4 regions of the Kribbella sp. NBC_00889 genome follow, and region 4 is predicted to be linked to each of the others. Evidence: riboswitches for the same ligand, from Rfam matches in the RefSeq annotation. Region 4 holds a riboswitch; each other region holds the start of a gene.
What was found. Region 4 has a riboswitch for cobalamin ahead of OG817_RS06215 (ribonucleoside-diphosphate reductase subunit alpha). Riboswitches for the same ligand answer to the same signal wherever they lie in the genome.

Region 1: it holds a riboswitch for cobalamin, as region 4 does, so the genes downstream of both, OG817_RS18480 (putative cobaltochelatase) here and OG817_RS06215 (ribonucleoside-diphosphate reductase subunit alpha) in region 4, are expected to answer to the same signal.
Region 2: it holds a riboswitch for cobalamin, as region 4 does, so the genes downstream of both, metE (5-methyltetrahydropteroyltriglutamate--homocysteine S-methyltransferase) here and OG817_RS06215 (ribonucleoside-diphosphate reductase subunit alpha) in region 4, are expected to answer to the same signal.
Region 3: it holds a riboswitch for cobalamin, as region 4 does, so the genes downstream of both, cobN (cobaltochelatase subunit CobN) here and OG817_RS06215 (ribonucleoside-diphosphate reductase subunit alpha) in region 4, are expected to answer to the same signal.

Annotation. Positions count from the first base shown of each region.
Region 1 is NZ_CP108783.1:3,782,747-3,790,427, reverse strand. Features, by position in the region: gene OG817_RS18485 (AAA family ATPase) at 1-1,677, opposite strand, end outside; cobalamin riboswitch at 1,767-1,899, shown strand; gene OG817_RS18480 (putative cobaltochelatase) at 1,972-4,011, shown strand; gene cobO (cob(I)yrinic acid a,c-diamide adenosyltransferase) at 4,011-4,625, shown strand; gene OG817_RS18470 (cobyrinate a,c-diamide synthase) at 4,669-6,021, shown strand; gene bluB (5,6-dimethylbenzimidazole synthase) at 5,958-7,400, shown strand; gene OG817_RS18460 (hypothetical protein) at 7,426-7,681, shown strand, end outside.
Region 2 is NZ_CP108783.1:4,683,321-4,691,001, reverse strand. Features, by position in the region: gene OG817_RS22655 (ATP-binding protein) at 1-1,010, shown strand, start outside; gene OG817_RS22650 (vWA domain-containing protein) at 1,012-2,970, shown strand; gene metE (5-methyltetrahydropteroyltriglutamate--homocysteine S-methyltransferase) at 3,016-5,271, opposite strand; cobalamin riboswitch at 5,363-5,589, opposite strand; gene ppdK (pyruvate, phosphate dikinase) at 5,908-7,681, shown strand, end outside.
Region 3 is NZ_CP108783.1:3,794,501-3,802,181, forward strand. Features, by position in the region: gene cobN (cobaltochelatase subunit CobN) at 1-2,766, opposite strand, end outside; cobalamin riboswitch at 2,802-2,929, opposite strand; gene OG817_RS18510 (hypothetical protein) at 2,956-3,174, shown strand; gene OG817_RS18515 (DUF3500 domain-containing protein) at 3,263-4,231, opposite strand; gene OG817_RS18520 (hypothetical protein) at 4,337-4,705, shown strand; gene OG817_RS18525 (histidine phosphatase family protein) at 4,723-5,382, opposite strand; gene OG817_RS18530 (cobalamin biosynthesis protein) at 5,394-6,326, opposite strand; gene OG817_RS18535 (serine hydrolase) at 6,371-7,183, shown strand; gene OG817_RS18540 (mandelate racemase/muconate lactonizing enzyme family protein) at 7,180-7,681, shown strand, end outside.
Region 4 is NZ_CP108783.1:1,279,518-1,287,198, reverse strand. Features, by position in the region: gene OG817_RS06240 (NAD-dependent epimerase/dehydratase family protein) at 1-226, shown strand, start outside; gene OG817_RS06235 (class I SAM-dependent methyltransferase) at 213-1,040, opposite strand; gene OG817_RS06230 (hypothetical protein) at 1,049-1,285, opposite strand; gene OG817_RS06225 (Fic family protein) at 1,428-2,702, shown strand; gene OG817_RS06220 (DinB family protein) at 2,762-3,343, shown strand; cobalamin riboswitch at 3,447-3,590, shown strand; gene OG817_RS06215 (ribonucleoside-diphosphate reductase subunit alpha) at 3,723-6,536, shown strand; gene OG817_RS06210 (ribonucleotide-diphosphate reductase subunit beta) at 6,497-7,585, shown strand; gene OG817_RS06205 (isochorismatase family protein) at 7,643-7,681, opposite strand, start outside.

The DNA.
Region 1 (7,681 bases), 2.5 Mb from region 4:
GGCTTGCGCCGAGCCTGACCTATGCGCGATCCGGACCGCTTCCTCTGCGTGCAGTACGTCGTCCGGCAGGCCGTGCAGCGTCTCGCTCTCGGACAGCTCGGCGAACGCGACGGCGCGCTCCGCGCTCGCGGGGAAGTCGGTCGTCAACTCGATCGCTTCCCGAACGTCGGCCAGGTCCGGCATGCCGGGTGCGGTCGAGCTCCAGCGGGCGTCGGACCGCGCGACCAGGAGATCGCAGGCCAGCAACGGCTCGCGCGTTTTGTCCACCAGGCTCAATGCCTCGGTCAGGAGCGGGACGGCCGCGTCGGCCAGGCTTGCCCGGAGACAGATCGTGCTTGTCCGTCGCAACAAGCGGATCCTGTCGTCACGCCCGCCTCGGATCGCCGGTGATGCCGACTCCCAGACAGCGCACGCGCGGCGGAGTTGGATCGCCTCTTCGGACGGGGCCCGTAGCTGTGCTGCCTGGTCGGCCGCCACCAGCGACCAGCGGAAGGTCGCATCGATGTTGCCGGCTCGTTCGTTGTGGACCGCCAGGTCGGCGGCCGTCAACTCGGCGGGGCGCGACTCGAGTATTCGGACGTAGTCGGAATGCAGCTCGATCGCTTGGTCGGGGGACAGGCCGTCGTACAGGACCTCGGCCAGCAGCGGATGGCGGAACCACCAGCTGCCGCCGTCGTTGCGCACGACCCCGCGGTCCTGCGCCTCGGACAGGCTGGGGGTGATCTGATTCGCGTCGATCCCATGGCCGGATGCGACCTGGCTCAGTACCGCGGACGACGTCGGGCGACCGCCAACGGCGAGAACTCTGGTGAGCAGCCGGGCCTGTTCGCTGAGGCCGTGCCAGGTGGCGAGCAGAGCTTCCCCGAGTGCGGCCGGGACTGTTGGAGGCAGACTGCGCTCGGAGCCGGACAGACCGCGGACCATGAGTTCGACGAGATAGGGGTTGCCGTCCGACCTGGCCAGGACCTCGGTCGCGAGCTCGATGTCGGGCGTGTGGCCGAGCAGTCCTTCGATCTGGTTGCTGACGGCCCCCAGGTCGAGCGGTTGCAAGGAAATCTCGCCGAAGTACGGCATCCGGCGCATGTCGGCCAGCCAGGAGTGGAGTGGATGCCCCTCGCCGCGTTCCTCGGTCCTGCAGGTGGCGATCAGGACCAGCCGCTGGACCCGGAATCCGGCGATCAGGTAGGACAGCACGTCCAGCGAGGCCACGTCGGCCCACTGCAGGTCGTCGATGACGACCACCGTCGGGCGCTGGTCCGCGATCCGGTTCAGCACGAGATCGACCAGCATCGGCAGCCGCGTCGAGTCGATGCCGTCGGCCGCGCTGCCGCTGCCGTTCGTGCCGATCGAGGGAAGCAAGGCGGTCAGCCCATCGGTCGCGGCGAGGATCCGCTCCCGCTCGTCCGCGTCGGCCTGGCTGAGCCAGTCCTGCAGTGCGCCGCTGATCGGGGCGAACGGAACCGACGCGCCACCGAAGTGCACGCACGATCCCCACAGGACGGTCAGCCGCGGATCCCGGCACATCTCCCGCGCCAAGCGGCTCTTTCCGATGCCGGCTTCACCGTGGATCACGATCGCGCGCGGGATCCCGCCGACGGCGTCGCGCAGCACGTCGCCGAGCAGTTCCTGTTCGACGGCCCGTCCCGCAAACCGATGATCGGCCCGAAGACCCCCCATGCCACCTCAGTGAACACCCATCCGCGCCCAACCGACAGGCCCACCACCGCCGGGTGCGGGTGTGAACCTGGTCGCTGAGGGATGGGTGGCGTGTGTCATGATCGGGCGGACGGTTGTGGAGGAACACCGGTGACCGGCTTCGGCCGGGAGTCCGGGGCGGTCCCGCCACTGTGACCGGGGTGAATCCCGGAAGCCAGGACATCCACCTCCGTCCGTCGGACTGCGGTCTCCGTGGTACGGCGTACCAGCTGCCGGCGGGCGTGGATACCCGCTCGACGAAGGGATCCACCGCTCATGCGGCCTGCCTCACCGTCCAGTGGTTTCCCGTTCACCGCCGTGGTCGGGATGGACGATCTTCAGCTCGCCCTGATTCTGGCCGCGATCTCGCCGGCGATCGGTGGGGTGCTGATCCGGGGCGAGAAGGGTACGGCGAAGTCGACCGCGGTCCGCGCACTGACCGAGATCCTGCCGACGGTGGACGTCGTACCGGGCTGCCGCTTCTCCTGCGACCCCGACCACCCGGACCCGGCCTGTCCCGACGGGCCGCATTCGTCGGTCAGCGACTCCCGGCCGGCCGGGCTGGTCGAGCTTCCAGTGGGTGCGACCGAGGACCGTGTGCTCGGGTCGTTGCATCTCGAGAAGGCGCTGGCCGAGGGCATCACCGCATACGAGCCTGGACTGCTGGCCGCGGCGCACCGCGGGATCCTGTACGTCGACGAGGTCAATCTCCTGCACGACCATCTGGTCGACGTACTGCTCGATGCGGCGGCGATGGGACGTGCGACGGTCGAGCGGGACGGGGTGTCGGTCACGCACCCGGCGCGGTTCGTCCTGGTCGGCACGATGAACCCGGAGGAGGGTGAGCTGCGGCCGCAGCTGCTCGACCGGTTCGGGCTGACTGTTGATGTCGTCGCCAGCCGGGATCCTGCCGTCCGGGTCGAGGTGATGCGGGCTCGGCTCGGATACGAGGCTGATCCGGATGCCTTCATTGCTCGGTACGACGGTCCGCAGCGCGAGCTCGCCGAGCGCATTGTCAAGGCTCGTGCCCTGCTGACCGAGGTGATTCTCACCGACTCCGCTTTGCGTCAGATCGCGGAGATCTGCGCGTCGTTCGACGTCGACGGGATGCGGGCCGACCTGGTCACCGCGCGTACGGCGGTTGCCCACGCTGCCTGGTCCGGGCGCACTGTGGTCGAGGTGGATGATGTACGCGCGGCCGCCAAGCTGGCGTTGCCGCACCGGCGTCGTCGAAATCCGTTCGACGCTCCAGGTCTTGACGAGGACCAACTGGAAGAGGCGATCAACAACAGCACTCCGCCCCCGGAGGACCCGGACGACGATCCGGACGGTCCAGGCGGTCCGGGCGGGGGAGCGGATCCCGCGGACGACGGCAGTCCGGCCGACGCGGACGCGGACCCTGCCGACTCCACCGCAGACTCGGCGGGAGCCGACCGGGATGGGTCAGAAGGCGGCGAGGCGAGTGGCCGGCCTGGGCCGGCGCCGGCTGGTGAGGTAGTCGGCAGCTCGGAGCCCTACAAGGCGCGGTTACTCAGTGTGCAGGCCGCCGGGACAGGCGTCGCTGGTCGGCGGTCCCGGGCGATCACCGAGGTCGGGCGCGTAGTGGGCGACCGTTCACGGGCAGGACGTGAGGCAGGCCGCCCGCATCTCCTGGCAACGATCCGATCCGCGGCGCCGCATCAGCATGCGCGCGGGCGGACCGGGCCGGGGCTCGCGGTGCGGGCGGCGGATGTGCGGCTCGCCGTACGAGAAGGGCGCGAGGGCAACCTCGTGCTGTTCTGCGTGGACGCGTCCGGCTCGATGGGGACGAAGAAGCGGATGGGTGAGGTGAAGACCGCGATCGTCTCGCTCCTCCTGGACGCGTACCAGCGCCGTGACACCGTCGGCCTCGTCACGTTCGCCGGTGCCGCCGCGACGGTCGCCCTGCCGCCCACCGGCAGCGTCGAGACCGCCGTACGCCGGCTTGAATCGCTGCCGACGGGCGGACGTACGCCGCTCGCCGAGGGACTGCTGCAAGCCGCCGAGGTACTGCGGATCGCCGCGATCCGCGACCCACGTCGACGCCCACTGCTCGTGCTCGTCACCGACGGCCGAGCCACCCACGGAGACAACGCGTTCGCCCGCGCCCGCCAGGCGGCCGGCTGGCTTGCCCAGCACGGAATCGCCACGGTGGTCGTCGATTGCGAGCCGCGCCGCGGCGTCCGGCTCGGGCTGGCCGGGGAGCTCGCGGCCGACCTCGGCGCCGAGTACCTCGATCTCGGTGAAGTTGCCGCTGGCAACCTCATCCGCACGGTGACGGACCGGAGGGCGGCCTGATGCCGAAGGGGCAGCCCAGTGTGGTGCCGCAGGACGGCCTGACGACCCGCCAGCGCCGGAACCGGCCGCTGCTGATGGTGCACACCGGTGAGATGAAGGGAAAGTCGACGGCCGCCTTCGGGATGGCTCTGCGCGGCTGGAACCAGGGCTGGAACATCGGTGTGTTCCAGTTCGTCAAGAGCGCGAAGTGGAAGGTCGGCGAGGAGAGCGCGTTCAAGGCGCTCGGTGAGTTGCACACGGCGACCGGTCAGGGCGGGCCGGTCGAGTGGCACAAGATGGGCGAGGGGTGGAGCTGGTCGCGGAAGGCCGGCACCGAGGAGGACCACGCCGCCGACGCGCTGGAGGGCTGGCGCGAGATCCAGCGCCGGATCGCCGCGCAGACACACGACCTGTACGTCCTGGACGAGTTCACGTACCCGATGAAGTGGGGCTGGGTCGACGTCGACGAGGTGATCGAGACGCTGACGAACCGGCCCGGTCACCAGTACGTCGTGATCACCGGACGCAACGCGGACCAGCGCCTGCTGGACGCCGCCGACCTGGTCACCGAGATGACCAAGGTCAAGCACCCGATGGACACAGGCCAGAAGGGTCAGAAGGGCATCGAGTGGTAACGCCCGGCGGGGTCAGGGAACGCGCCGCAGTGGGGGAGACCCGGTGATCCCGCGGGTTGTGGTGGCGGCGCCGGCTTCGGGGGCTGGGAAGACCACGGTCGCCGTTGGGTTGATGGCGGCGCTGCGGCGGGCCGGGCGCACGGTCGCCGGGTTCAAAGTGGGGCCGGACTACATCGATCCTGGGTTCCACGCGGTCGCCACGGGTCGTCCCGGGCGGAACCTCGATCCGATGCTGTCCGGCGAGGAGCGCGTCGGCCCGCTGTTCGCTCACGGTGCCGCTGGCGCAGACCTCGCCGTTGTCGAAGGCGTGATGGGGCTGTACGACGGCGCCCTCGGGACCGAAGGGTTCTCGTCCACCGCCCACGTCGCGAAGTTGCTCAAGGCACCTGTGGTGCTGGTGGTCGAGGCGTCGGCTGCGGGTCGAAGCGTCGGCGCCGTCGTCCAGGGTTTCGTTGCCTTCGACACCGAGATCCGCATCGTCGGCGTCATCCTGAACAAGGTCGGTTCGGACCGTCACGAGGCCGAGGTCCGGGCCGGAGTGGCGCCGACCGGCGTACCGGTGCTCGGTGTGCTTCGGCGCGACACCCGCCTGACCGTGCCCAGCCGTCACCTCGGTCTGGTCCCGGCAGATGAGCAGCGGGAGCAAGCCTCGGCGGCGGTTGAGGCTGCCGCCGAACTGGTCCGCCAAGGCGTCGACCTGGAAGCGTTCGTCGCCGCTGCCCATGCCGCCACAGATCTCGACGTCGAGGCGTGGGACCCGACCGCGGAGGTGGCTCAGGCGGGTGAAGGTCGGCCGGTGGTGGCGGTTGCCGGTGGACCCGTGTTCTCGTTCCGCTACACCGAGACTGCCGAGCTGCTGGTTGCCGCGGGCGCCGATGTTGTTTCCTTCGACCCGCTGTCGGACCCATTGCCTGAAGCAACCTCGGCGCTGTATCTGGGTGGTGGCTTCCCGGAGCTGCACGCTGAAGCGCTGTCGGCCAATGACGTACTCCGTCGGCAGGTGGCGTCCGAGATCGCGGCCGGGCTGCCGGTCATCGCCGAGTGCGCCGGACTGCTCTATCTGTGTCGCGAGCTGGACGGCCATCCGATGACGGGTGTGCTCCCTGCGACCGCTCGGATGACCGACCGCCTGACCCTCGGCTACCGGACGGCGATCGCCGCCACCACGACTGCGTTCTTCGACGAGGGTCGTCGGGTCCGCGGTCACGAGTTCCACCGGACGGCGATCGAGCTGGACGCCCAGGTCGATCCCGCGTGGCACCTGCCCGCTGGTGTCGAGGGCATCGCTTTGCCTCGGGTGCACGCGTCGTACCTGCATCTGCATTGGACGGCGTGCCCGGACGTCCCGGCCCGCTTCGTCGCGGAAGCACGTGTGCATGCGGGGCTCGAGAAGTGAACCTCGTCGTCGGCATCGGCCTCCGCTCCGGTACGCCGTACCGCGAACTCCGTGACCTCGTGCACGACGCGCTACAGGAGGCCGGCGGAGGCACGGTCCGACTCGTCGTCACGGTCGCCGGCCGCGAAACCGAGCCAGGCGTCCAACGCCTGGCCGCCTCCCTGAGCGCCGACCTACAAACCGCGCCCGCCGAAGAGCTGGCCCGCCAGTCCGTCCCCACCCCAAGCGAGAAGGTCGACCAACTAACCGGCACGCCAGGCGTTGCAGAAGCTGCAGTGCTCCTCACCGGCGCCGAACTGCTGGTCACGAAGCGTCGTTCAACTCGTGCGACAACAGCCATCGGCCGCTTGCCTGCTGCTCCTGGCTATGCACCTGCAGAACGGCACATCGTCCATCGGGTGATTGCGGAGCGGCGGGATGTGCGGAGGGGGTTTCTGCAGCGAGAGATTCCTGATGATGTGTTGGGGCGGGTGTTGGAGGCTGCGCATCGGGCTCCGAGTGTGGGGTTGAGTCAGCCGTGGGACTTTCTGTTGATTCGGGACGTGGCCACGCGGCGGAAGGTGCATGACCTGGCGTCGGCTCAGCGGGACGCGTTCGCGGCGAGTCTGCCGTCCGACCGCCGGCAGTCATTCGACGGCCTGAAGATCGAAGCCATCCTGGACACCCCGCTGAACATCGCGGTCACCTGCGACGCGGGCCGCGGCGGGCGGCATGTGCTCGGTCGGCACGCGGACCCACGGACCACCTGGTTCTCCGTGGCGATCGCGATCCAGAACCTCTGGCTCGCCGCGCGAGCCGAAGGACTGGGCGTCGGCTGGGTTTCCTTCTTCGAGCCCGCCGAGGTCGCCGCGGTACTCGACCTCCCCACCCACATCGAGCTCGTCGGCTACCTCTGTGTCGGGTACGTCGAGGAGTTCGCCACCGCACCCGAGTTGGTACGCACCGGCTGGGCTGCACGCCGCCCACTCGCCTGGGCAGTCCACCAAGAGGAATGGGGCCGGCGCGGCCTTCCCGGCGTCGCACCCACGTCGATCGTCGACGACGCGGTGCAGGCACAGCAGAACGCCGTACGGACAAACAGCCGACAGCTCGTCCGACTCATCGTGGGCGGCGATCCGGCGCAGTACTTGGAGCAGCCCGAGGCGCTCGTCGTACAGCTGAGTCCACAGAAACCCACAGCCGACTTCGGTGTGCTGTGGCGGCCTGCTCGTACGCCGGTCGAGGCGGTGGAGCTCGGTGTCGAGCTCGCACGGGACCTTGCGTTGCAGGGCGTAGGCGAGTTCGTTGTCCAGATCGTCGAGCAATCCGAACTGGCCGATGCGATGGCGCGGGGACTGCGCGTCGGTGCATCGGCCTGCGGGGTGACGACTGCTGGATGAGCGGGAATGCTGTCACACTCCTCGCATGACCGTTCCTCCTGAGGGCCCAGCCGCCATGTACGTGCCCGCGTTCTCGATGAAGCAGCGGGTCACGATGATGGCGAACAAGTACGAGCTGATCACGACCAACCCGGACGGCTCGGACGGGCCGCTGCTGGCGTTCGCGCAGCAGAAGCGGATGGCGTTCAAGGAGCAGGTCACGTTCTACACCGACGACACCAAGACCCGGCCGGTGTTCTCGTTCAAGGCGCGCAAGTCGATCGACCTGGGTTCGGGCTACG
Region 2 (7,681 bases), 3.4 Mb from region 4:
ATCGAAGCGAGAGGTACGCCGAGAAGCTCGCGACACCGGATACCTCGGTGGGCGACCTGATCGGTGACGTGGACCCGGTGAAGGTTGCCGAGGGCCGCAGTCTGGGTGACCCGGAAACCATCCACTTCGGTCTCGTGCCCCGGGCGCACCGCGGCATCGTGGCGATCAACGAGCTGCCGGACCTGGCCGAACGGATCCAGGTCGCGCTGCTCAACGTGATGGAGGAGCGCGACATCCAGGTCCGCGGGTACACGCTGCGGCTGCCGCTCGACGTGTTGCTGGTGGCAACGGCCAACCCGGAGGACTACACCAACCGCGGCCGCATCATCACGCCGCTGAAGGACCGGTTCGGCGCCGAGGTCCGGACCCACTACCCGCTCGACATCGACGCCGAGGTGGACGTGATCCGGCAGGAGGCCGAGTTCACCGCCGAGGTCGGCGAGCCGCTGCTCGAGGTGCTGGCCCGGTTCGTCCGGCACCTGCGCGAGTCGACGTCGATCGATCAGCGCTCGGGTGTGTCGGCCCGGTTCGCGGTCGCCGCGGCCGAGACGATCGCCGCCGCCGCGCTCCGGCGCAGCGCGATCACCGGCGAGGAGCCGGCCGTCGCGCGGCCGGTCGATCTGGAGGCCGTGCCCGCCGTACTGCGCGGCAAGCTCGAGTTCGAGCCGGGCGAGGAAGGGCGCGAGATCGAGCTGCTCGAGTACCTGCTGCGTCGCTCGGTCGCCGACACCGCACGGGAGCGGTTCGCCGGGCTCGACCTCAGCCCGCTGGCCAACGCTGTTGCTGATGGCAACCTTGTCACCACGGGTGAGCGGGTGCCCGGCCGGGACGTTCTGGCCGCGCTGCCGGAGCTGCCGGTTCTGCACGACGTCGCCGCGCGCGCCGGCGTCGAGCCGGACGAGTCGCCCGGCCGCATCGCTGCCGCGGTCGAGCTCGCCCTGGAGGCGTTGTACCTGTCGAAACGACTGGCCAAGGACGCCGACAACGACACGACGATCTACGGGATCTGACATGTCCGCGTCCATACCGGAAGGCTGGTCCTACGGGCCGTGGCACGACGGGCCGGATCCACTGAAGGCGCCCGCGGATCTGCGCGACGCGCTGGATGAGATCGGCCGCGACGTGATGAACGGCTCGTCGCCGCGGTCCGCGCTGGAGGAACTTCTCCGGCGCGGCACCCGGAACACCCAGGGCCTGGACGACCTCACCCGCAGGATGTGGGAGCGCCGCCGCGAGATCCAGCGGCGGCACAACCTCGACGGCACCCTGCGGGATGTCCAGCGGTTGCTGGACGAGGCGCTGGCAGCCGAGCGGCGCGAACTGTTCCCGAACCCGTCCGACGATGCCCGGTTCAAGGAGGCCGAGCTCGACGCGCTTCCGTCGGGTACGGCGGCCGCCGTACGGGAGCTGGCCAACTACCAGTGGGAGTCGTCGGAGGCGCGGCAGAAGTACGAGGAGATCCGGGAGTTGCTCGGGCGCGAGCTGCTCGGGTCGCGGTTCGAGGGCATGAAGGAGGCGCTGCAGCAGACTACGCCTGAGGACGTCGAGCGGATCAACGAGATGCTCACCGACCTCAACGCGTTGCTCGCCGCGCACGCGCAGGACCGGCCCGAGGTGCCGGAGTTGTTCGACGAGTTCATGGCCAGGCACGGCGAGTTCTTCCCGGAGAATCCGCAGAACGTCGACGAACTGATCGACGTACTGGCGCAGCGGGCGGCCGCGGCGCAGCGGATGATGAACTCGATGACTGCCGAGCAGCGGGCCGAGCTGATGGAGTTGTCGCAGCAGGCCTTCGGCAGTCCGCAACTCGCCCAGCAGTTGGCGGAGCTGGACGCCCAGCTGCAGTCGCTGCGGCCGGGGGAGGACTGGACCGGGTCGGAGCGGATGAGTGGTGACGACCCGCTCGGTCTCGCCGACGGTGCGCGGGCGATGTCCGACCTCGCCGAGCTCGATGCGCTGGCCGAGCAGTTGGCGCAGTCGTATCCGGGCGCGCGGCTCGAGGACATCGACCTCGATGCGCTCACCCGGCAGCTCGGCGACGAGGCAACGGTGGATGCTCGCCGGTTGTCCGAGCTGGAGAGGCAGCTGCGCGACCAGGGCTTGCTCGAGCGAGCGCCTGATGGTTCGTTGCGGTTGTCGCCGAAGGCTCTGCGACAGCTCGGGCAGACCGCGCTGGCCGACGTACTGCGGGCTGCTCGGGGATCGGGTGAACGCGACGCTGCCAATGCCGGGGCTGCTGGGGAGCTGAGTGGCTCCAGCCGGCAATGGCAGTTCGGCGACACCCAGCCGTGGGATGTGCCTCGGACCGTGCGGAACGCAGTACTGCGGAGTGCTACGCGCAGTGGGTCGGTCAAGCTGGATGTGGCTGATGTGGAGATCGCGGAGACCGAGCACCGGGCCCGGGCCGCGGTCGCGTTGCTGGTCGACACGTCGTGGTCGATGGTCCAGGAGGGCCGTTGGCTGCCGATGAAGCGGACGGCACTCGCCCTGCACCAGCTCATCTCGACCCGCTACCGCAACGACGCGCTCCAGCTGATCACGTTCGGGAGGTACGCCGGAGTCGTCGAGCTGCCGCAGCTGATCGGGATGGAGGGCGCCTGGGAGCAGGGGACGAACGCGCATCACGCCCTGCTGCTGGCCGGCCGTCATCTGCGTCGCCATCCGGACGCGCAGCCGGTGGTCCTGATGGTGACCGACGGCGAGCCGACCGCGCACCTCGAGCCGGACGGTACGGCGGAGTTCTCCTACCCACCCGAGCCGGCCACGCTCCGCAAGACGATCTTCGAGGTGGACCGCCTGGCCAAACTCGGCGCGTCGCTCACGGTCTTCCGCCTGGGCGACGACCCCCGCCTCAACGCCTTCGTCGACCTCCTGGCCCGCCGCAGCGGCGGCCGAGTCCTGGCCCCCGACCCCGACGGCCTCGGCGCCGCCGTAGTAGGCGACTACCTCCGCACCCGCCGCAAACTCTGACCCGGTTGCCGTGGGCACCAGACAAGGTGCCCACGGCAAGGCCACTCAGCTGCGGGCGGTCCGGGCCGCCTGGACCAGGTGCCGGAGCGCGGGGATCACCTCGTCGTAGCCGCGGGTCTTCAGGCCGCAGTCCGGATTGATCCACAACCGGTCTGCCGGCACGGCCGCCACGGCCCGGTCAATCAGGTCCGTGAGTTCCTCCTGGCTGGGGACGCGAGGAGAGTGGATGTCGTAGATGCCCGGGCCAACGCCGCGGCGGAAGCCGGCGGCGGTGAGGTCGCCGAGGATCTCCATGCGCGACCGCGCGGCCTCGATCGTGGTCACGTCGGCGTCCAGTCCGTCGATCCCGGCGATCACCGCACCGAACTCCGAGTAGCACAGATGCGTGTGGATCTGGATCTCGGCGGACGCCCCGCCGGTGGCCAGCCGGAACGCACCGACCGACCAGTCCAGGTACGCCTTCTGCTCCGCCGATCGCAACGGCAGCAACTCGCGCAGCGCAGGTTCGTCCACCTGCACGATCCTGATCCCGGCCGACGCCAGGTCGACCACCTCGTCCCGCAGGGCCAGCGCGACCTGATCGGCGGTGACGGCGACGGGCTGGTCGTCGCGGACGAAGGACCAGGCCAGGATCGTCACCGGCCCGGTCAGCATCCCCTTCACCGGCCGCTCGGTCAGCGATTGCGCGTACGACGCCCAGCGCACGGTCATCGGCTCGGGTCGCGACACGTCGCCGTACAGGATCGGTGGTCGGACGCACCGGCTGCCGTACGACTGCACCCAGCCGTGCCTGGTGGTCGCGAAGCCGTCCAGCTGTTCGGCGAAGTACTGGACCATGTCGTTGCGCTCGGGCTCGCCGTGCACGAGCACGTCCAGCCCGAGTTCTTCCTGCAGGCTGATCACCCGCGCGATCTCGGCCCGCATCCGCTCGTCGTACGTCGCCTGGTCGATCCGGCCGGACCGGAGTTCGGTCCGGGTACGGCGGAGATCCGCGGTCTGCGGGAACGAGCCGATCGTGGTGGTCGCGAGATCCTGCAGCCCGATCGACTCCTGCGCCTTCCGGCGTTCGTCGTACGGCGCTCGCTGCCGATCCTCGGGACCGATCGCGGCGACCCGGTCGCGGACCGCCTGCTCACGAGCGAGGCCGGACTCGTTCAACGGGCCGCGGGACGGATTGTCGAGGTTCACCAATACGCCGGGCTCGTCCTCGCTGAGCGCACGGCCGAGCAGGACCACCTCGTCGACTTTCTGCCGCGCGAACGCGAGTCGCGCCCGCACCTGCGGATCGAGCTCGTCCTCCGCATCCACGTCGTACGGCAGGTGGAGCAGCGAGCACGAGGTGGAGACGGCGAGCCGGCCGACGGAGCCGAGCAGCTTCACGCAGGTCGACAACGCCTCACCCAGGGCAGTGCGCCAGACGTTCCTGCCGTCGACCACCCCGGCGAAAACGGTCTTACGCTGGATGGCCGGCAAGACGGCCAGTTGGTCGACCAGGCCAGGAGTGGACACGAGGTCGACCGCCAGCCCCTCGACCGCGGTGGACGCCAGCACCGGCAGGGCAGCACCGGGATCTCCGAAGTACGTCGCGACCAGGAGACGCGGGCGTTCGGTGAGCTTCGCCAACCGGTCGTACGCGCGACGGAGAGCGTCGAGCTCAGCCGGTGTGCGGTCCTGGACCAACGCCGGCTCGTCCAGCTGCACCCAGTCGGCTCCCGCGGCATCGAGCCTGCCGAGGAGTTCGGCGTACGCGTCCAGGAGACGGTCGAGCAGGCTGAGTGGCTCGAAGCCCGGAGTTGTGGATTTCGAGAGCAGCAGGAAGGTCAGTGGTCCGATCAGGACCGGGCGGGTCTCCACACCGGCTTCTCGCGCGGCCGCCAGGTCTTCGAGTGGCTTGGCCGGGTTGAGCCGGAACACCGTGTTCTCGGTGAGCTCGGGGACCAAGTAGTGGTAGTTGGTGTCGAACCACTTGGTCAGCTCCAGCGGCGCGACCTCGGCGTGGCCACGTGCCATCGCGAAGTACGTGTCGAGTCCGGAGCGACCGAGGGCGCGGAAGCGCTCCGGAATGATCCCGAACAGCTGCACGTGGTCGAGCATCTGGTCGTAGTACGAGAAGGTGTTACCGGGGAGAACGTCGAGTCCGCGGCCGGCCAGGTCGCGCCAGGTGTCGGCGCGCAGTCGGTGGGCGGTCGCCTCCAGTTCGGCCGCGTCGCTGTCGCCGGACCAGTACTTCTCGACGGCCTTCTTGAGTTCACGGTCCGGGCCGATGCGCGGATAGCCCAGCACTGTCTTGATGGTGTTCACGTCTCTCTCCTCGCGAGCGTGCCAGGGATCGGCGGGGTCGCGGAGACGCCGGACGGGTCCTCCCACGAGACCACCGATCCACCGCGCACCGGCTGGTGCGCGGACCGTCGGCAGGTCTTCGGACTCACGGGCAGTCCGGTCGGTCCGACCGGTCGGCCTACTGGCCGTCGCTTCCCGGACGCCGGGCGTCCAGTGCTGTCTGACGGCTGTCGTTCCCGTTCACCGCTGCGGGGCAGTCCCGGATTCACACCGGGTTCCCTCTTGCCTCGCCTCGTCGTCGACCACCCGACCAGGCGAACCGTCGGCAGTGCCGAGCGTAACCCGCGGGCACCGCGACGCGCCGGACGGCGAGACGAACACCACTCGCGGTGCCCGCCGTCGACACGACGAAACCCCGGGAGCGATTCGCTGGAAGGTTTCGTTGGCGAACGTGCCGATTGTCTTGCGTTGTCAACGGGGGAAGGGTTTTCCGGCCTTCGACCTGTGGGCAGAGTCACGTCGGCATCGTGAGACCAGTGTTCAACTGGACTGGTTTTCGGGCTTACTCTGAGAGCAACGCCCCCGCCACTGGAGTCGATGGGCCAGCGGGCCACCACACCGCGCTCAGAAGCACCGCCTGAACCACAGGGAGTGATCGTGCCGAAACTCGTCTACGACTTCGCCGAAGGCAACAAGGACATGAAGGAGCTGCTCGGCGGGAAGGGGGCGAACCTGGCCGAGATGACCAACCTCGGCCTGCCGGTGCCACCCGGATTCACCATCAGCGCCGAGGCCTGCCGCGCGTACCTGGCCACCGGCTCGGTGCCACCGGAGTTGGCCGACGAGATCGACCACCACGTCGACGTACTGCAGCAGAAGATGGGCAAGAAGCTCGGCCAGGCCGACGACCCGCTGCTCGTCTCGGTCCGGTCCGGAGCGGCCGTGTCGATGCCCGGGATGATGGAGACCGTTCTGAACGTCGGCCTGAACGACGACTCGGTGAACGGGCTCGCGCATCACTCCGGCAACCCGCGGTTCGCCTGGGACGCGTACCGCCGGTTGATCCAGATGTTCGGCAAGACCGTGCTCGGCATGGACGGCGACGTGTTCGAGGGCGCGATCGAGGCGGCCGAGGAAGCCAAGGGCACCCGCAACGACCTCGACCTGGACGCGGACGACCTGAAGCGCCTGGTCGAGACCTTCAAGCAGGCCGTCCACGAGCACACCGGCCGCGAGTTCCCGCAGGACCCGCGGACCCAGATGGACCTGGCGATCGAGGCCGTCTTCGGCTCGTGGAACTCCGAGCGCGCGATCCTCTACCGCCGGCAGGAGCGGATCCCGACCGACCTCGGTACTGCGGTCAACATCTGCTCGATGGTGTTCGGCAACCTCGGCATGGACTCCGGCACCGGCGTCGCGTTCACCCGCGACCCGTCGAGCGGTCAGCCCGGTGTGTACGGCGACTACCTGCAAAACGCGCAGGGCGAGGACGTGGTGGCCGGCATTCGCAACACCGTCCCCCTCGCGGACCTGGAGCAGATCGACAAGACGTCGTACGACGATCTGATGGCGATCATGGCCAAGCTCGAGGGCCACTACCGCGACCTGTGCGACATCGAGTTCACTGTCGAGCGCGGCAAACTGTGGATGCTGCAGACGCGGGTCGGCAAGCGGACCGCGGCGGCCGCGTTCCGGATCGCGACCAGCCTGATCGACGAGGGCGTGATCGACACCGACGAGGCGCTGAAGCGGGTGAAGGGTGCGCAGCTCGCGCAGTTGATGTTCCCGCGGTTCGACGCGGACGCGGACACCGATCTCATCACCAAGGCGATCGGTGCGTCGCCGGGTGCGGCGTCCGGCACGATCGTGTTCACGTCGGCCGCCGCGGTCGAGGCCGCGGACCGCGGCGAGAAGGTGATCCTGGTCCGGCGCGAGACGAACCCGGACGACCTGCACGGCATGATCGCGGCGCAGGGGATCCTGACCAGCCGCGGCGGCAAGACCTCGCACGCGGCCGTGGTTGCCCGCGGCATGGGCAAGACCTGTGTCTGCGGCGCCGAGGAACTCGACGTGAACGTTGCCCAGGGCACCATCAAGGTGCACGGCACGGTAATCGAGGCCGGTGAGACGATCTCGATCGACGGGACGACCGGCGAGGTGTTCCGCGGCGAGGTCCCGGTGGTCGCGTCCCCGGTGGTGCAGTACTTCGAAGGTTCGCTGGCTCCCGAGTCCGGCGACGAACTCGTGGCCGCGGTGCACCGGTTGATCACGCATGCGGACGACGTACGGCGGCTCGGCGTACGGACCAATGCGGACACCGCGGACGATGCGGCCCGGGCGCGGCGGTTCGGGGCCGAGGGGATCGGGCTGTGCCGGACCGAGCACATGTTCCTGGGCGAGCGCCGGGAAGCTGTCGAGCGGCTGATCCTGG
Region 3 (7,681 bases), 2.5 Mb from region 4:
AACCCGACGCGAGGCCTCGTCCCAGACCGGGCGGCAGCCGAGCAGCCACAACACCTCGGCGAGATCGTCGCCCTGGGTCCGCATCGCCGACGTACCCCAGACCGTCAGGCCGACCGATCGCGGCCACTCCCCTGTTTCCGCCTTGTGGCGGGCCAGCAGCGAGTCGGCCAGCGCGACCCCGACATCCCAGGCGTTGCGGCTCGGGATCGCCTTCGGGTCGACGGCGTAGAAGTTGCGCCCGGTCGGCAGCACGTTGACCAGACCGCGGGTCGGCGAGCCGGACGGACCGGCCTCGACGAAGCGGCCGTCCAGGGCGCGCAGAACGTTCGTCAGTTCGTCACCGGTGCGTGCGAGCCGCGGCACGACCTCCTCGGCGGCGAAGGTGAGCGACGCCTCGACCTGTTCCGACGACCGCCCGAGCACCTCGATCACGACGACCGGGACCTTCGCGGCCTCCCAGCTCAGCGTCTCCATCCCGACGACGAGCTTGCGCGCGACGGCTTCCAGCAGGTCGACACCGTCGGCGCCGCTCACCGCCGGCAGATCCGCGAGCGTCGCCAGCTCGGCAAGCTCCGGCACGGCCCGGCCGGGATCGGCGAGCATAGCCGCCTCGTCGACTCCGAAGGTCTCACCCAGCGCCGTGCGCAGGCCGGGAATCGAGTACGACCCGCCCCAGAGCTGCCGCGCCCGCAGTACGGCGAGCACCAGGTTGACCCGTGCCTCGCCGGCCGGTGCACCACCGAGGATGTGCAGACCGTCGCGGATCTGAACGTCCTTGATCTCGCACAGGTACCCGTCCAGGTGCAGGACGAACTCGTCGAAGTCGTCGTCCTCGGGCCGCTCGGACGTGTGCAGGTCGTGATGCAGTTGAGCCGCCTGGATCAGGGTCCAGATCTGCGCACGCAGCGTCGGCACCTTGTCCGGGTCCAGAGCCGACACGGTCGCGTACTCGTCGAGCAGGTACTCCAGCTTCGCCATGTCGCCGTACGTCTCGGCCCGCGCCATCGGCGGGACCAGGTGGTCGACGACGGTCGCGTGCGCGCGCCGCTTCGCCTGCGTCCCCTCACCGGGGTCGTTGACGATGAACGGGTAGACCATCGGCAGATTCCCGAGGACCGCGTCCGGCGCGCAGCCTGCCGCCAGCCCGATCCCCTTGCCCGGCAGCCATTCGAGCGTGCCGTGCTTGCCCAGGTGGACGACCGCGTGCGCACCGAAGCCGCCATCCGACGGCGCGGCCTCCAGCCAGCGGTACGCCGCCAGGTAGTGGTGCGACGGCGCCATGTCCGGGTCGTGGTAGATCGCGACCGGGTTCTCCCCGAAGCCGCGCGGCGGCTGGATCATCAGTACGACGTTCCCGAAGCGCAGCGCCGCCAACGCGATCGCGGGCTCGTCCCCGGACGTGTCGACGTACAGCTCACCGGGCGGCTCGCCCCACGCCTTGGTCATTGCCTCGCGCAACGACTCCGGGACGCGACCGAACCATTGCTGGTAGACCGACCGCGGGATCGTCGCGACGGCGCTGGCCAACTGCTCGTCGGTGAGCCAATCAACGTCGTGACCGCCCGCCGCGATCAGTCGGTGAATGAGCCCGTCTGCGCCGTCCGCGCCCTGCAGTTCACTGAGGTCGAGGCCGCCGAGGTCGTACCCGGCGTCCTCGAGCTGCCCGAGCAGGACGACCGCCGAGGCTGGAGTGTCAAGGCCGACCGCGTTCCCGATCCGGGCGTGCTTGGTCGGGTACGACGACAGCACCAGCGCGAGTCGCTTGTCGCCGTTCGGCACGTGGCGGAGCCGTGCATGCGCCACCGCGATCCCAGCCAGCCGGGTACACCGCTCCGGGTCCGGCGCGTACCGGGCCAGATCGTCGGCGTCGTACGCCTTGAAGGAGAACGGGATCGTGATCAGTCGTCCGTCGAACTCGGGGATCGCCACCTGGGTCGCGGCGTCCATCGGACTGATCGCGGCGTCGCTGGCCAGCCACTGCTCGCGGGTCGAGGTCAGCGCGAGGCCCTGGATCAGCGGGATGTCGAGGGACGCGAGCGCGCCGGCGTCCCAGGCATCGTCCGAGCCGCCCGCGCTCGCGTTGGCCGCGACGGATCCGCCGGCGGCCAGGAGGGTCGTGACGAGGACGTCGCACTTCCGCAGCAGGTCGAACAGTCCGGCGTTCTCATCGCTGGTCGGGTCGAGTCCGCGGAGCGTCCCGCAGTACACGGGCAGCGACTGCGCGCCGGCGGCCTCGACCGCACTCGCCAGCGCATCGACGAAGGCCGTGTTCCCGGAGATCTCGTGCGCTCGGTAGTAGACGATGCCGACCACCGGCCGCTCATCCTCGACGAACGTCCCGCGGACGCCGTACGCCGGGAGTGCGCGGGGCGGGTCGAACGCGTCGCCCGTCAGCAGCAGCGTGTCGCTCAGGAAGCCGGCCAGGTTACGCAGATTCTCGGAGCCGCCTTCACGCAGGTAGGCCAGCGCCTCGGTCACCGCGCCCGCCGGCACGGTCGACAACGACATCAGTTCGGCGTCGGGCGCGGCCTCGCCACTGACCACGACCGCCGGCTTGCCGGAGGCGAGCACCGCGTCGAGGCCCTCCTCCCAGGCCCGGCGACCGCCGAGCAACCGGACCACGACGATCTCGGCCGCGTCCAGCAACGGGGCCAGGTCGGCGAGGTCGAGCCGGGCGGGGTTAGCGACCTTCCAGCCGGCGTCCGCCTCGGCGGCGGCGAGCAGATCGGTGTCGGCGGTGGAGAGCAGCAGGAGGTTCGCGGGCATGCGCGACCGGTCCTTCCTCGGGGTGTCCACGCCCCGTCCGGAGGTGCGACAGCGGCAGTTCCTGACTCCCCTACGCCTGACTACGGCGCTGGGTCACAGTGGCGGGACCGTCCCGGACTCACACCGGGTTCCTGCAGTTGCCATCGCTTGACGCCGAGACTCTATCGGACGCGCCCACTTATGCTGGAGGTGACCAGAAGGCGGCTGAAGGAGAATCCGGTGCGCCGCGAACACCCTGGACTCGTCATCGCTCTGGCTGCCGGTCTCGTCGCCTCGGCCGTCCTGGTCCCGACCAGCCTGGCGACCGGCATTCGCCAAGGCGACGGCACCGATGACACGGATCCGGCGGTGGTCACGACCTGGAACGCGATCGCCGAACGGACGACCCTGAAGCAGCCACGAGCCTAGGCCCACGCATCGACGCAGGCCGCGGCGGGAACCGGCTCGGCCGCCAAGTCGCGAACTGGGTCGCGACCCACCAGTTCCGCTGAATCGCTCAGCGGTGCATGGCGTAGTGGGCGGCGAGGAGGTCGGTGCCCCAGTCGTTGCGGAGGTCTCGCCAGACCGAGTGGATGTGGTTGGCGTCGTCCTGGGTGTTGTCGTACTCGGCCAGGAACGTCGGGCCGGCGATCGAGTAGTAGTGGCGGTGGCCGATGCCGGGTTCGGTCGCGCCGGCCCAGGCGAAGCTGAGGCGCTCGATGCCCTGGTCGGTGATGTCCTGCCAGGTCTGCAACCCGATCGGTCCGGCGGCCCTCCCGACGTACTGGCCGATGAGGAGGCTGAACAACTGCCGTTGTTCCGCGGTCATGTCGCCGTACGCGAGGCCCTGGTGGAGAAGCTTGGCGTCGGCGACCGGGTCGTGCCGGGTCAGGATGTCGTCGGGTGCGTCCGGCGAGACGACGGCCACCTCACGCTGGGCCGGCTCGAGCGCGTGCAGGAGCTGGAAGCCCAGGTCCTGCTCGGCGGCGAGGAAACGCCGGCCGGCCTGCGGCCCGGACCGGACCTCGGCCGGATTCGACCCGAGGAACTGCGGGGTGAACGAGATCGCCCCGTCCACGAGTGTCACGTGCAACGCGAGGTGATGCCCGTTCAGCCGCCAGGCCCACGGCTCCGTCCCAGCCGGATCGCCCAGCACCCGCAGGAAGTACCGGTCGCCGACGACGGATCCCTCCCACTCGCCGCTCGGCGGCAGGGCCGGGATCCCGCGCACGATGATCTCCGCGTCCCACACCGCCCAGACGTCGGCCACACCGCGCTCACTGCACCCGATCGCGACGAGCCGCTCCACCAACTGCTGCTGGGCCGGAGTCAGCTCCGTCAGCGGAAGGCCCGGTACCGCACCCGGCAGGTAGGTCCACTGCTTATGGTCCGGGGTGTCGAACGCCGCCTTGATCTTGTCCAGCTGCGCCGGCGACAGGCTCGCCAAGAGTTCGAGAACCGCTTCCCGGGTCTGCTCCACAACCATGCCGATGCTCCCGTTCCGTCGACCAGAATGCCTCGCCCAGCCTACGACCACCACCTCGCCCCGGTCGCGACACGTGAGAACCCGACGCCGTCGTACGCTGCGCTGGTGTCTGAACAGTCAGGGGCTCGCGGCGTGGTCTCTGTCGTGGTGGGGTCCCTGAGCAGGCCTGGCGTGATGCTGGCCGTTTACCTGGTCTTCCTGTTCGTTCTGTACCTGGTCACTGCGGACCCTTACAAGGCGATCACGCTTCCGTTCGCAGCCGTCATCGGCCCGCCGGGCTTCGCAGTTGTGCGGTGGGCGTGGACCAAGCGCATCCACCCGCGGTGGATCCTTCGTCGGCGAGGGGACGATCCGGAGCATCCCGGGCCGGCGAGTCGGGCGTTCAGCATCGGCCTCGCGGTCCTGCTGATGGTGCCCGGGGTGGCGGCGATGCTGCTCGCGGCGTTGTTCATCCTCGCCGCCGTGCGGGGGTGAACCTGTCGGCTGCCGCCTCACAGCCAGGCCGATCGCTCCCGTTCCGTCGGTTCGTACGTCGTCCACTGTTCGAACGGCCGGTCCAGCTTGTACTGGAAATCCGGCTGCCGCAGCAGGACCCGTGTTTCGGCATTGTCCGGGTTCCGCAGCGTCTCGAAGAACTTGACCGACCAGTGGAACCAGCGCATGCAGAACAGCCGCATGGTCAGCCCGTGCGACACCAGCAACACATTCCGCGGCGCGTCCGGGGACTCGAAGTCGCGGTGCATCGTCTCCAGGAACGTCGACACCCGGTCGTACACGTCCGACCCCGACTCACCGTGGGTGAACCGGTAGAAGAAGTGCCCGAACCGGTCCCGGAGCACCTCCTGCCGCTCGATGTCCGCGGTGTCCTGGTAGTTGGCCCAGTCCTGCTCCCGCAGCCGCGGCTCCTCCCGGGGCTCACCGATCAGGTCGTCCAGCCCGAGTGAGTCCAGCGTCTGCAAGGCCCGCACGTACGGCGAGACGTACACGCGGGCCGGCTCGTTCTCGAACAGCTCCCGCAGGTACTTGCCCGCCTTGGCCGACTGCTCGTGCCCGTGCGGCGTGAGCGGGATCGCGTGGTCGGGTACTCGCTCGAAGATCGACTTGTCCAGGTTCGCCTCGGACTCGCCGTGCCGGATCAGTGCGATCCGCATCGGGCGGTGACTCAACCCCATCGTGTTCCCTTCCGGCCGGCGACGGCCAGGATCGCGGCGACCCCAGCGGCAGCCACACCGACACGCCTGGCCAGCGCCGCGGTACGGCGTACGTCCGCAACCGCCGGTGTGGGTCCGTCGCCCAGTGTGCCTCGGTCCTCCCGGTACGACCCGTAACTGTTCGTGCCGCCGAGGGTCAGATCGAGTGCACCGGCGAACGCGGCCTCGACCGGCCCGGCGTTCGGGCTCGGGTGCTTCCGCGCATCCCGCCGCCAGACCTGGATGGTCTGTCCGGGCCGGCCGGCGGCGAGTCCGGTGAGCAAGGCGCACACGCGAGCAGGCAGCAGGTTGAGTACGTCGTCCAGCCGCGCGGACGCCCAGCCGAAGTTGAGGTACTTCGCGGACTTGTAGCCGACCATCGCGTCCAGAGTGTTGGCGGCGCGGTAGCCGAGCAGCCCGGGTACGCCGAGCACCCCGCCCCAGAGCAGCGGAGCGACGCACGCGTCGGAGGTGTTCTCGGCGATCGACTCCACGGTCGCGCGGGCGAGCTCGTCGGCTTCCAGACTGGTCGCGTCTCGCGCACACAGGTGGCTGAGCCGGTCGCGGGCCGCCGGGATGTCCTTCTCCTCGAGCAGCCCGGCCATCACCTCGGCCTCGCGCTCCAGACTGCGGGCGCCGAGCACCGTCCACGTCGCGGCCGCGGTGACGAGCGTGTGGACGATCGGACGATTCCGGCTGAGCCGCTCGAGCACGGCTCCGGCGGCTGCCGTCGTACCGACCAGGGCGACCGTGTACGCCGTACCGGCCGCGCGGGAATCGGCGTACGAGCGGGACTCCACGCGCGACGCCGCCTGCCCGAAGCCGGCCACCGGGTGGAAGCGGCGGGGATCACCGAGAACACGGTCGGCCGCGAAGCCGACGAGGAGACCGATCGCCCTGGACACCCTTGGCAGTCTGCCAGGTGGAGGTGTGTGGTTGGGTGATCGGCATGGGAATCGCGGAACTGCTCCGGGACGTCGACGGGAGCGGCGCCTTCGGGGTTTGGCTGGGGCGGCTGGTCGGCGTACCGGTGTTCGAGCATCTGGCGGAGCGGACGCACTACTCCGCGAGCACGATGAAGCTCCCGGTGGCGATGGCGATGATGCGCAAGGTCGAGGCGGGTGAACTGGCGCTCGACCAGCCGGTGACCGTGCACAACGACTTCGCGTCCGCGGCCGGCGGGCGGTTCGGGGTGGACCCGGACGAGGACGAGGCGCCGGCGACCTGGACGAAGCTGGGTGAGCAGGTGCCACTCGGGTGGCTGGCGACCGAGATGATCACCCGGTCCAGCAACCTCGCGACCGACCTCGTGCTGGAGCAGGTCGGGATCGACGCCGCCCACGCGGTGCTCGCGGAGTACGGCCCCGGAGACAGCGCGATCCGGCGCGGGATCGACGACGGGCCGGGCGTGCGGGCCGGCATCAGCAACTTGATGAGCCCGGCGGGTCTGGCCGGCGTACTGGTTGCTGTCGGCAATCAGCAGGGCGCCTCGGGCAACTACCTGCGCGATCTGCTGGCCGGCAACCAGTGGAACGGCGAGATCCCTGCCCTGCTGCCGGCCGGGACCCGGGTCGAGCACAAGAACGGCTGGGACACCCGGATCCGGCACGACGGCGGCATCGTCCGCCCACCCGACGCCGAACCGTTCGTGCTGGTCGTGTGTACGACGTCCGACCTGGCCGACGCGGATGCGCAGAAGCTGATCGCGAACATCGCGCTCGAAGCCTGGAACCACCGGCGCGACCTCGGAGCGGTCCGATGAAGGTCAGCACACATCTGGTCTCGGCGCCGCTGCACACGCCATTCATCACGGCACTGCGGACTGCAACGCACGCGGACTCGCTGCTCGTCGAGGTGAGCGACGGCGAGCTCAGCGGTTGGGGCGAGGCTCCGCAGGTGTGGAAGGTGACCGGCGATTCGCTCGCCGGGTCGCAGGCCTGCGTCGAGGGACCGATCACCGCGGCCCTGGACGGTCTCGGCCCGGACGACCTCACTGAGGCCTTGCGCCGCGTGCAGAACGCCGCGGCCGGCAACTTCGGCGCGAAGGGTGCGGTCGACGTCGCGCTGCACGACCTCGCCGCGCGGCGTCGCGGGCAGACGCTGCACGGTTTCCTCGGCTCGACCGTCGACATCGTGCGCACTGACATGACGCTGTCCGTCGGCGATCCCGATGCGCTCGCGGCCGCGGCACAGGCCCGGCTCGCGGACGGTTTCGACGTACTGAAGGTCAAGGTCGGCACCGACGCCCGCGCCGACGTCG
Region 4 (7,681 bases):
CGTCGACGCCCTGAACTGGCCGAGCGGCGCCGTCAACGTGGTCGACGACGAACCGGCACCAACGCTCGAGTGGCTCCCCGTCTTCGCAGCGTCTGTGGGAGCCCCGACTCCGGCTCTGGCGTCGGGTCGCAGACCGTGGGAGCGCGGCGCCGTCAACGCCCTGGCCCGCTCGCGCGGTTGGACGCCGCTTCACGCCAGTTGGCGCACCGGCTTCAGCGCGGAGTGACTGCCTTCAGCGCGAAGAGGAGGGGGATGCGTGGGGCGTCGTCGGGGAGGCGCCACCAACCCTCGGCGGTCTGTTTCATGCTGGGCCAGCGGGGCCACTGCAGGACCTCTGATTCACGCAGGCTCGTGACGTGGAAGCCGGTGGACGCGAGGGTGGTGACCACCTCACCCAGGCCGTGCATCCACTCGTAGCTGGTTTGACGGCCGGGCACCGCATCGCCGGTGTAGGTCACGGTCGAGTCGTGGGCGATCGATCCGCGGCCTTCGAGGTAGTCGGCGCGGATGATCAGGTCGTCGGACTCGCCAGGCAGCGACACCGGCCGCATCGCGTTCAGCAGTGGGTGGAACTCCACGACGTACAAGGCGCCGCCAGGCTTGAGGAGGTCACGGACCACGCGCGCCCAGTGCTCGAGATCGGGCAGGTAGCACAGCGCACCCTTGCCCGTGTAGACGACATCGAACCTGCGACCTTGCACCGCCTCCACAGCGTCGTACACATTCGCGTGGACGTAGTCGACCTCGACCCCGGCGTCGGCAGCGATCTGCCGCGCCTCCTCGAGCGACTTGGCCGACAGGTCCAACCCGGTCGTCCGCGCCCCGCGCCGAGCGAAAGCGATGGTCTCTGTCCCCAGATGACACTGCAGATGCAGTACGTCGCGACCCTCGAGCGGACCGAGGTCGTCCCACTCGTAGTCGGCGAACCAGAACTCCGCCGGCTGACTGTAGAAACGGCTCGCCGCGTGCAGCGGCGCCCGCGCATCCCAGTCCGCCTCGTTGGCGGCCACCATCTGCAGTGTCTGCGCGTCCAGTCGCATAAGCGTCCTCAGGCGTCGGGGTCGGCTGGCAGTCGACCGTAGGACAGATCCTTGGTGCGGTCGAACGTATTGCCGTCCGGGTGGTGCGGGTGCGGCAGCGCCGAGTCGGTGTCGAGGTCGAAGCCGACCGCCTCCTCCGACTCGGTGACGTCGTCGGTCTCTCGATGGTGCTGGTGGTGCGGCAGGTGTTTGCCGAGAGAGTGCAGCAGACCGGAATGCTCGTCCTGCGGCTCGGTCTCCGTCATCGCCGGGCTCCTTCGGTAGTCGCCCTGCGACGCCGGGCGGGGGACTGATTGTGACGCGTCCTGGTGGCGAGCGGGTGAACACCGCCTGCTTGATCACAGCATCCCCTTGTTCAAGGTTGTGAAATAAGCTTGAATAAGGGGTATGGCACGGGTGGAGTTGCATCGGTGGCCTGGGCATCCGGACGGGTTCACCCGGGCCGAGCGGTTGGGCGGGTCGTACGAGCTGTACTTCCCGGACCCGTTGGTCGGGCGCGTGTTCGACCTGAGCGACGACGTCCTCGCGGCATTGGAGGACGCCGCCGGCGATCTGGCCCGCCTGGACGCGACGGCCGCCGTACTGACGAACAGCGAAGCCCTGGCCCGCCTGCTGCTGCGGGCGGAGGCTGTCGGGTCGTCGCAGATCGAAGGACTGGTGGTCGGCGCGCGTCGCCTGCTCAAGGCCGACGTACTGCGGGACCGGCAGCGCGACGTCACCGCCGAGGAGGTGCTCGGCGCGGTCGACGCGATGACCTGGGCGACCGAATCCGTCCAGGCCGGCGACAAGCTCGAGGTCGACCACCTGCTCGAGGCGCACCGGCGCTTGATGGCCCAGTCCCCCACACCAGAGTTCGGCGGCGAGGTCCGCTTCCTGCAGAACTGGATCGGCGGCCGCTCCCCCGCTGAGGCGTACTACGTTCCGCCGCCGGCGCATCTGGTGCCCGACCTGCTGGCGGATCTGATGACCTTCGTCCGGGAGTCCCGGCTGCCGGTGCTGGCGAAGGCCGCGATCGCGCACGCACAGTTCGAGACCATCCATCCATTTGCCGATGGCAACGGCCGGACCGGCCGGGCGCTGATCCACCTGATCCTGCGGGCCGATGGACTGGTCACGCGAACCGTGCCGCCGGTGTCGCTGTCGCTCGCCACGCACGCGATGCAGTACGTCGAAGCTCTGACGGCGTTCCGGCATGTCGGTCGCGCGACCACTGCGAAGGCTCGGTCGGCGGCGAATCCGTGGCTGCGGATGTTCGCGATGGCTTGTAGCCACGCGACGGCGGAGGCCGCTCGCTTCGAGCAGACGGCGGCCGAACTGAAGTCCGCATGGCGCGAGCGAGCCGCGCCTGTCCGCGGCGGCTCGGCAGCCGACCTGCTCATCGAGGCGCTGCCTGCCGCGCCGGTGCTCACGCTCGCAGCGGCCGCGCAACTTGTCGACCGCTCCCAGCAGGCGACCAACCAGGGTCTGGCGAGGCTCGTCGAGGCCGGCATCCTGCGTGAGATCACCGACGGCCGACGCAACCGCGTCTACGAGGCGCCCGAACTGATCGACGCGTTCACCCTGCTCGAACGCCGCTTCGCCAGCCCGGCCGCGGACACCCGGATCGAGCCGCCTAGCAGACCGGTTCCATCGAGGCCAGCACCAACACGCAACGCACATTGACTTTCGTCTCCCGAGCGAGCAAGAATTCGAACATATGTTCGATCATACAGGGAGAGATGATGCCAGAGCCGTTCGACTGGGACATCCTGCACCGGCCATCGGCGATGGCCATGGTCCGGGGCCAGCTCGGCTTCAGCTGGATGGTGCTGTCCGGCCGGCTCGCGCAGTTGACCGACGACCAGTACTTCTGGCGACCGAGCAGCGAGGCGCTGACCGTCGTACGCCGGCACTACACCGGGCGGTTCCGATCACTCGGGTCCGGCGAGTGGGTCGCGCAGTGGCCCGACGAGCCGGACCATCGCGGACCACGCACGATCGCCTGGCTGATCGCCCATCTGACCGAGACGTTCTTCGAGCGCTGGGAGTGGACCTTCGGCGCGAGCCAACAGGGACGTGCCGACATCACCCTGCACGGCAACGCGCGCGATGCGGTGGCGTGGCTGACCCACTGGGTCGAGGCCTGGCAGGACGCGATCGCCGCTCTCGACGAGGAGCAGGTGATGACGATCGGCCTCAGCCAGGCGACCGAGCTGGACGCGGGCGAGCCGTTCGGTCACGTCGTACTGCGGCTGAATCGCGAGCTGATCCACCATGGCTCGGAGATCATGACGCTGCAGGACCTCTACGCGGTCGCGGCGTGAGGACCACAACATGTGCGACACGCGGCGTGGCGCTACCACAAGATGTAGGGGCTGCCGCTTAGCATCACTACTGCTGGTGGTTCGGAGTGGCTCTGCATATTTGGACAGCTCATCGCGTCCTGGCACCACAAGATGTGGGGCCACGCCGAGGCAACAGGGGAATCCGGTGCGAGTCCGGAACTGCCCCGCAACGGTGAGCGGAAGCCTTCCGCGAGTCCGGATACCTGCCACCAGCGCGTGCACCGCCGGTGCACGTGGTCCGAGACCTCGCGGGTGGGTCGCAGGGCGTGGCGGCAGTGTTCCCGGCCGGTGCTGCCGGCCCCGTCGTGCGCCCCTCCGCGTGGCTCCGGTCCTCCGAACTCTTTTGGAGACAACACCTGTGACGATTGCTTCCTCATCCCGGTCGGCGACAGCCGACCGGTCGGTCCAGCTGACCGTCGTACGCCGCGACGGCGGCCACACCGGTTTCGACCAGACCAAGATCTCGGTCGCCATGACCAAGGCGTTCCTCGCCGTCGAGGGTGCCGAGGCGGGCACCACCCACCGGGTCCGTGACCTGGTGACGGACCTGACCGGCCGGGTCGTCGAGGCCCTGACGAGCCGCGGTGACGCCCGCCGCAGCCTGCAGGTCGAGGACATCCAGGACCAGGTCGAGCTGGCGCTGATGCGCGCCGGCGAGCACCAGGTCGCCCGTGCGTACGTCCTCTACCGCGAGGAGCGCACCAAGGCCCGCACCCCGGCCGACCCTTCCGGTATCACCGACAAGCCCACGCTCAGCGTCCGCGCGGCCGACGGCAGCATCGCGCCGCTCGATGTCGACAGGTTGCGCGTGATCGTCGCGGAGGCGGCCACGGGTCTGGACGCGGTCGACCCCGAGCTGATCCTCGACGAGACCCTTGGCTCCTGCTACGACGGCATCGCACAACACGAGGTCGAGCTCGCTCTGGTGATGGCCGCCCGGTCGTACGTCGAGACCGAGCCGCAGTACAGCTTCGCCGCGTCCCGGCTGCTGCTCGACCAGATCCGTCGCGAGGCGCTCGGCCGGGTCCACGGCGAGCCGCGGCAGGCGAGCCAGGCGGAGATGGCCCAGGCGTACGTGGACTACTTCCCGCGCTACGTCGAACTCGGGGTCGAAGCCGGGCATCTCGATCCCGAGCTGGCCACCTTCGACCTCCCGCGCCTCGCCGCCGCGATCCGGCCCGAGCGCGACCTGGACTTCACCTTCCTCAGCCTGCAGACCTTGTACGACCGCTACCTGCTGCACATCGACAAGGTGCGCTTCGAGCTGCCGCAGGCGCTTTTCCTGCGCGTCGCGATGGGGATAGCGCTGCGCGAGGACGACCGTGACGCCAAGGCCATCGAGTTCTACGAAATGCTCAGCTCGTTCCGGTTCATGACGTCGACGCCGATCCTGTTCAACTCCGGCACGACCCGACCGCAGCTGTCTGCCTGCTTCCTGACCACAGTCCAGGACGACCTGGCCGAGATCTTCGCAGGCATCCGCAACAACGCGCTGCTCGCCAAGTACTCCGGCGGCCTCGGCAACGACTGGACCCCGGTGCGCGGCATCGGCGCCAGGATCCGCGGGACCAACGGTGAGTCGCAGGGCGTCGTACCGTTCCTGAAGATCGCCAACGACACCGCGGTCGCGGTGAACCAGGGTGGCAAGCGCAAGGGTGCGGTCTGCGCGTACCTCGAGACCTGGCACATCGATATCGAGGAGTTCCTCGATCTGCGCAAGAACACCGGAGACGAGCGGCGCCGTACCCACGACATGAACACCGCGAACTGGGTCCCCGACCTGTTCATGCAACGGGTCGAGGCCGGCGGCGACTGGACACTCTTCTCCCCCGACGACGTGCCCGAGCTGCACGACCTGTACGGCACTGCGTTCGCGGAGGCTTACCGCGGTTACGAGCAGGCCGCGGACCGTGGCGAGATCCGGGTGTTCAAGCGGGTCAAGGCGGTCGATCTGTGGCGGCGGATGCTCACGGTGCTCTTCGAGACCGGGCACCCGTGGATCACGTTCAAGGACCCGTGCAACCTGCGCTCGCCGCAGCAGCACGACGGTGTCGTCCACTCCTCGAACCTGTGCACCGAGATCACCCTGAACACCAGCGCCGACGAGATCGCCGTCTGCAACCTCGGCTCGGTGAACCTGGCTGCCCACGTCACACCTGACGGGCTGGACGCCGAGCTGCTCCGCGACACCGTCATGGCGGCGGTCCGGATGCTCGACAACACCATCGACACGAACTTCTACACCACGCCCGAGTCGGAGCGGTCGAACCTGCGGCACCGGCCGATCAGTCTCGGCCTGATGGGGTTCTCCGACGCACTCTTCCGGCTACGGATACCGTATGCCTCAGAGGCGGCGGTCGCCTTCGCCGACAGCTCGATGGAGCAGATCAGCTACCACGCGATCGAGGCGTCCAGCGATCTCGCCGCCGAGCGCGGCCGCTACTCGTCGTACGACGGATCGCTGTGGAGCCAGGGCATCCTGCCGATCGACTCGCTCGAGCTGCTCAAGACGGCGCGGGACGGCGACCTGATCGTTGACCAGAGCAAGCAGCTCGACTGGGACGCGCTCCGGCAGAAGGTCCGGCGCGACGGCATGCGCAACTCCAACGTGATGGCGATCGCGCCGACCGCGACGATCTCCAACATCTGCGGGGTGAGCCAGTCGATCGAGCCGACGTACAGCAACCTGTTCGTGAAGTCGAACATGTCGGGTGAGTTCACCGTGGCGAACCCGTACCTCGTGGCCGACCTGAAGGCGCGCGGGCTGTGGGACCAGGTGATGGTGTCCGACCTCAAGTACCACGACGGCATCCTGGCGGGGATCGAGCGGATCCCGGCCGACCTGCGCGAGCTGTACGCGACGGCCTTCGAGATCGACCCGATGTGGCTGGTCAAGGCGGCGTCGCGGCGGCAGAAATGGATCGACCAGTCGCAGTCGCTGAACCTCTACATGGCCGCGCCGTCGGGCCGGGCGCTGGACGAGCTCTACAGGTCGACTTGGCGGTATGGACTCAAGACGACCTATTACCTGCGTTCCCAGTCAGCCACCCATGTGGAGAAGTCCACGCTCCAAGGGACGGACGGCCGGCTGAACGCCGTACAAGTTGCGCTTCCCGAGCCCAGCGGAGCCGTTTGCGCCATCGACGACCCGGACTGCGAGGCCTGCCAGTGACGACCGGATTGGGAGAGATCGCCGTCGGGGCGTCCCGGGTCGAGGTCGCCGACAAGGCGATGATCAACGCGCGGGCGGACGTGAACCAGTTGCTGCCTTTGAAGTACCGGTGGGCCTGGGAGAAGTACCTTGCCGCCTGCAACAACCACTGGATGCCGACGGAGGTGTCCATGCAAGCTGACATCTCGTTATGGAAGTCGCGGGACGGCCTCACCGAGGACGAGCGGATGATGCTGAAGCGCAACCTCGGCTTCTTCGCTACGGCGGAGTCCCTGGTCGCGAACAACATCGTCCTGGCCGTCTACCGGCAGCTGACCAACCCCGAGTGCCGGCAGTACCTGCTGCGCCAGGCGTTCGAGGAGGCCGTGCACACGCACACCTTCCAATACATCTGTACGTCGCTCGGCCTGGACGAGGGCGAGCTGTTCAACATGTACCGCGAGGTGCCGTCGATCTCGGACAAGGACGCCTGGGCGCTGAAGTACACCCAGCACCTGGAGGACCCGGACTTCCGGACCGGGACGCCGGAGAGCGACACCGCGTTCCTGCGCGACCTGATCGCGTTCTACGTGGTGTTCGAGGGGATGTGGTTCTACACCGGGTTCGCGCAGATCCTGTCGCTGGGCCGGCGGAACAAGATGGTCGGCATCGCCGAGCAGTACCAGTACATCCTGCGCGACGAGTCGATCCACCTGAACTTCGGCATCGACTGCATCAACCAGATCAAGCAGGAGAACCCGCACCTGTGGACAGCTCGGTTCCAGGCCGAGGTGCGGCAGATGCTCACCGAAGCGTGTGAGCTGGAGGTCGCCTACGGCCGCGCGACGATGCCGAACGGCATGCTCGGCCTGACCGCGGAGCTCTGCGAGCAGTACATGCACTTCATCACCGACCGCCGCGCCGAGCAGATCGGCCTCGCCCCCATCTTCGGCGAGACCCGCAACCCGTTCGGTTGGATGTCAGAAGTCATGGACCTGAAGAAGGAAAAGAACTTCTTCGAGACCCGCGTGATCGAGTACCAGTCGTCGAGCGGACTGAGCTGGGACTGAGTGCGACGCGAGCCGGGCAGCGCAGCAGCTGCCCGGCTCGCGTGTCCTGGCCGTGGTTTACGCAGGGAGCTTGGCCAGGATGTCGGCCGTGGTGCC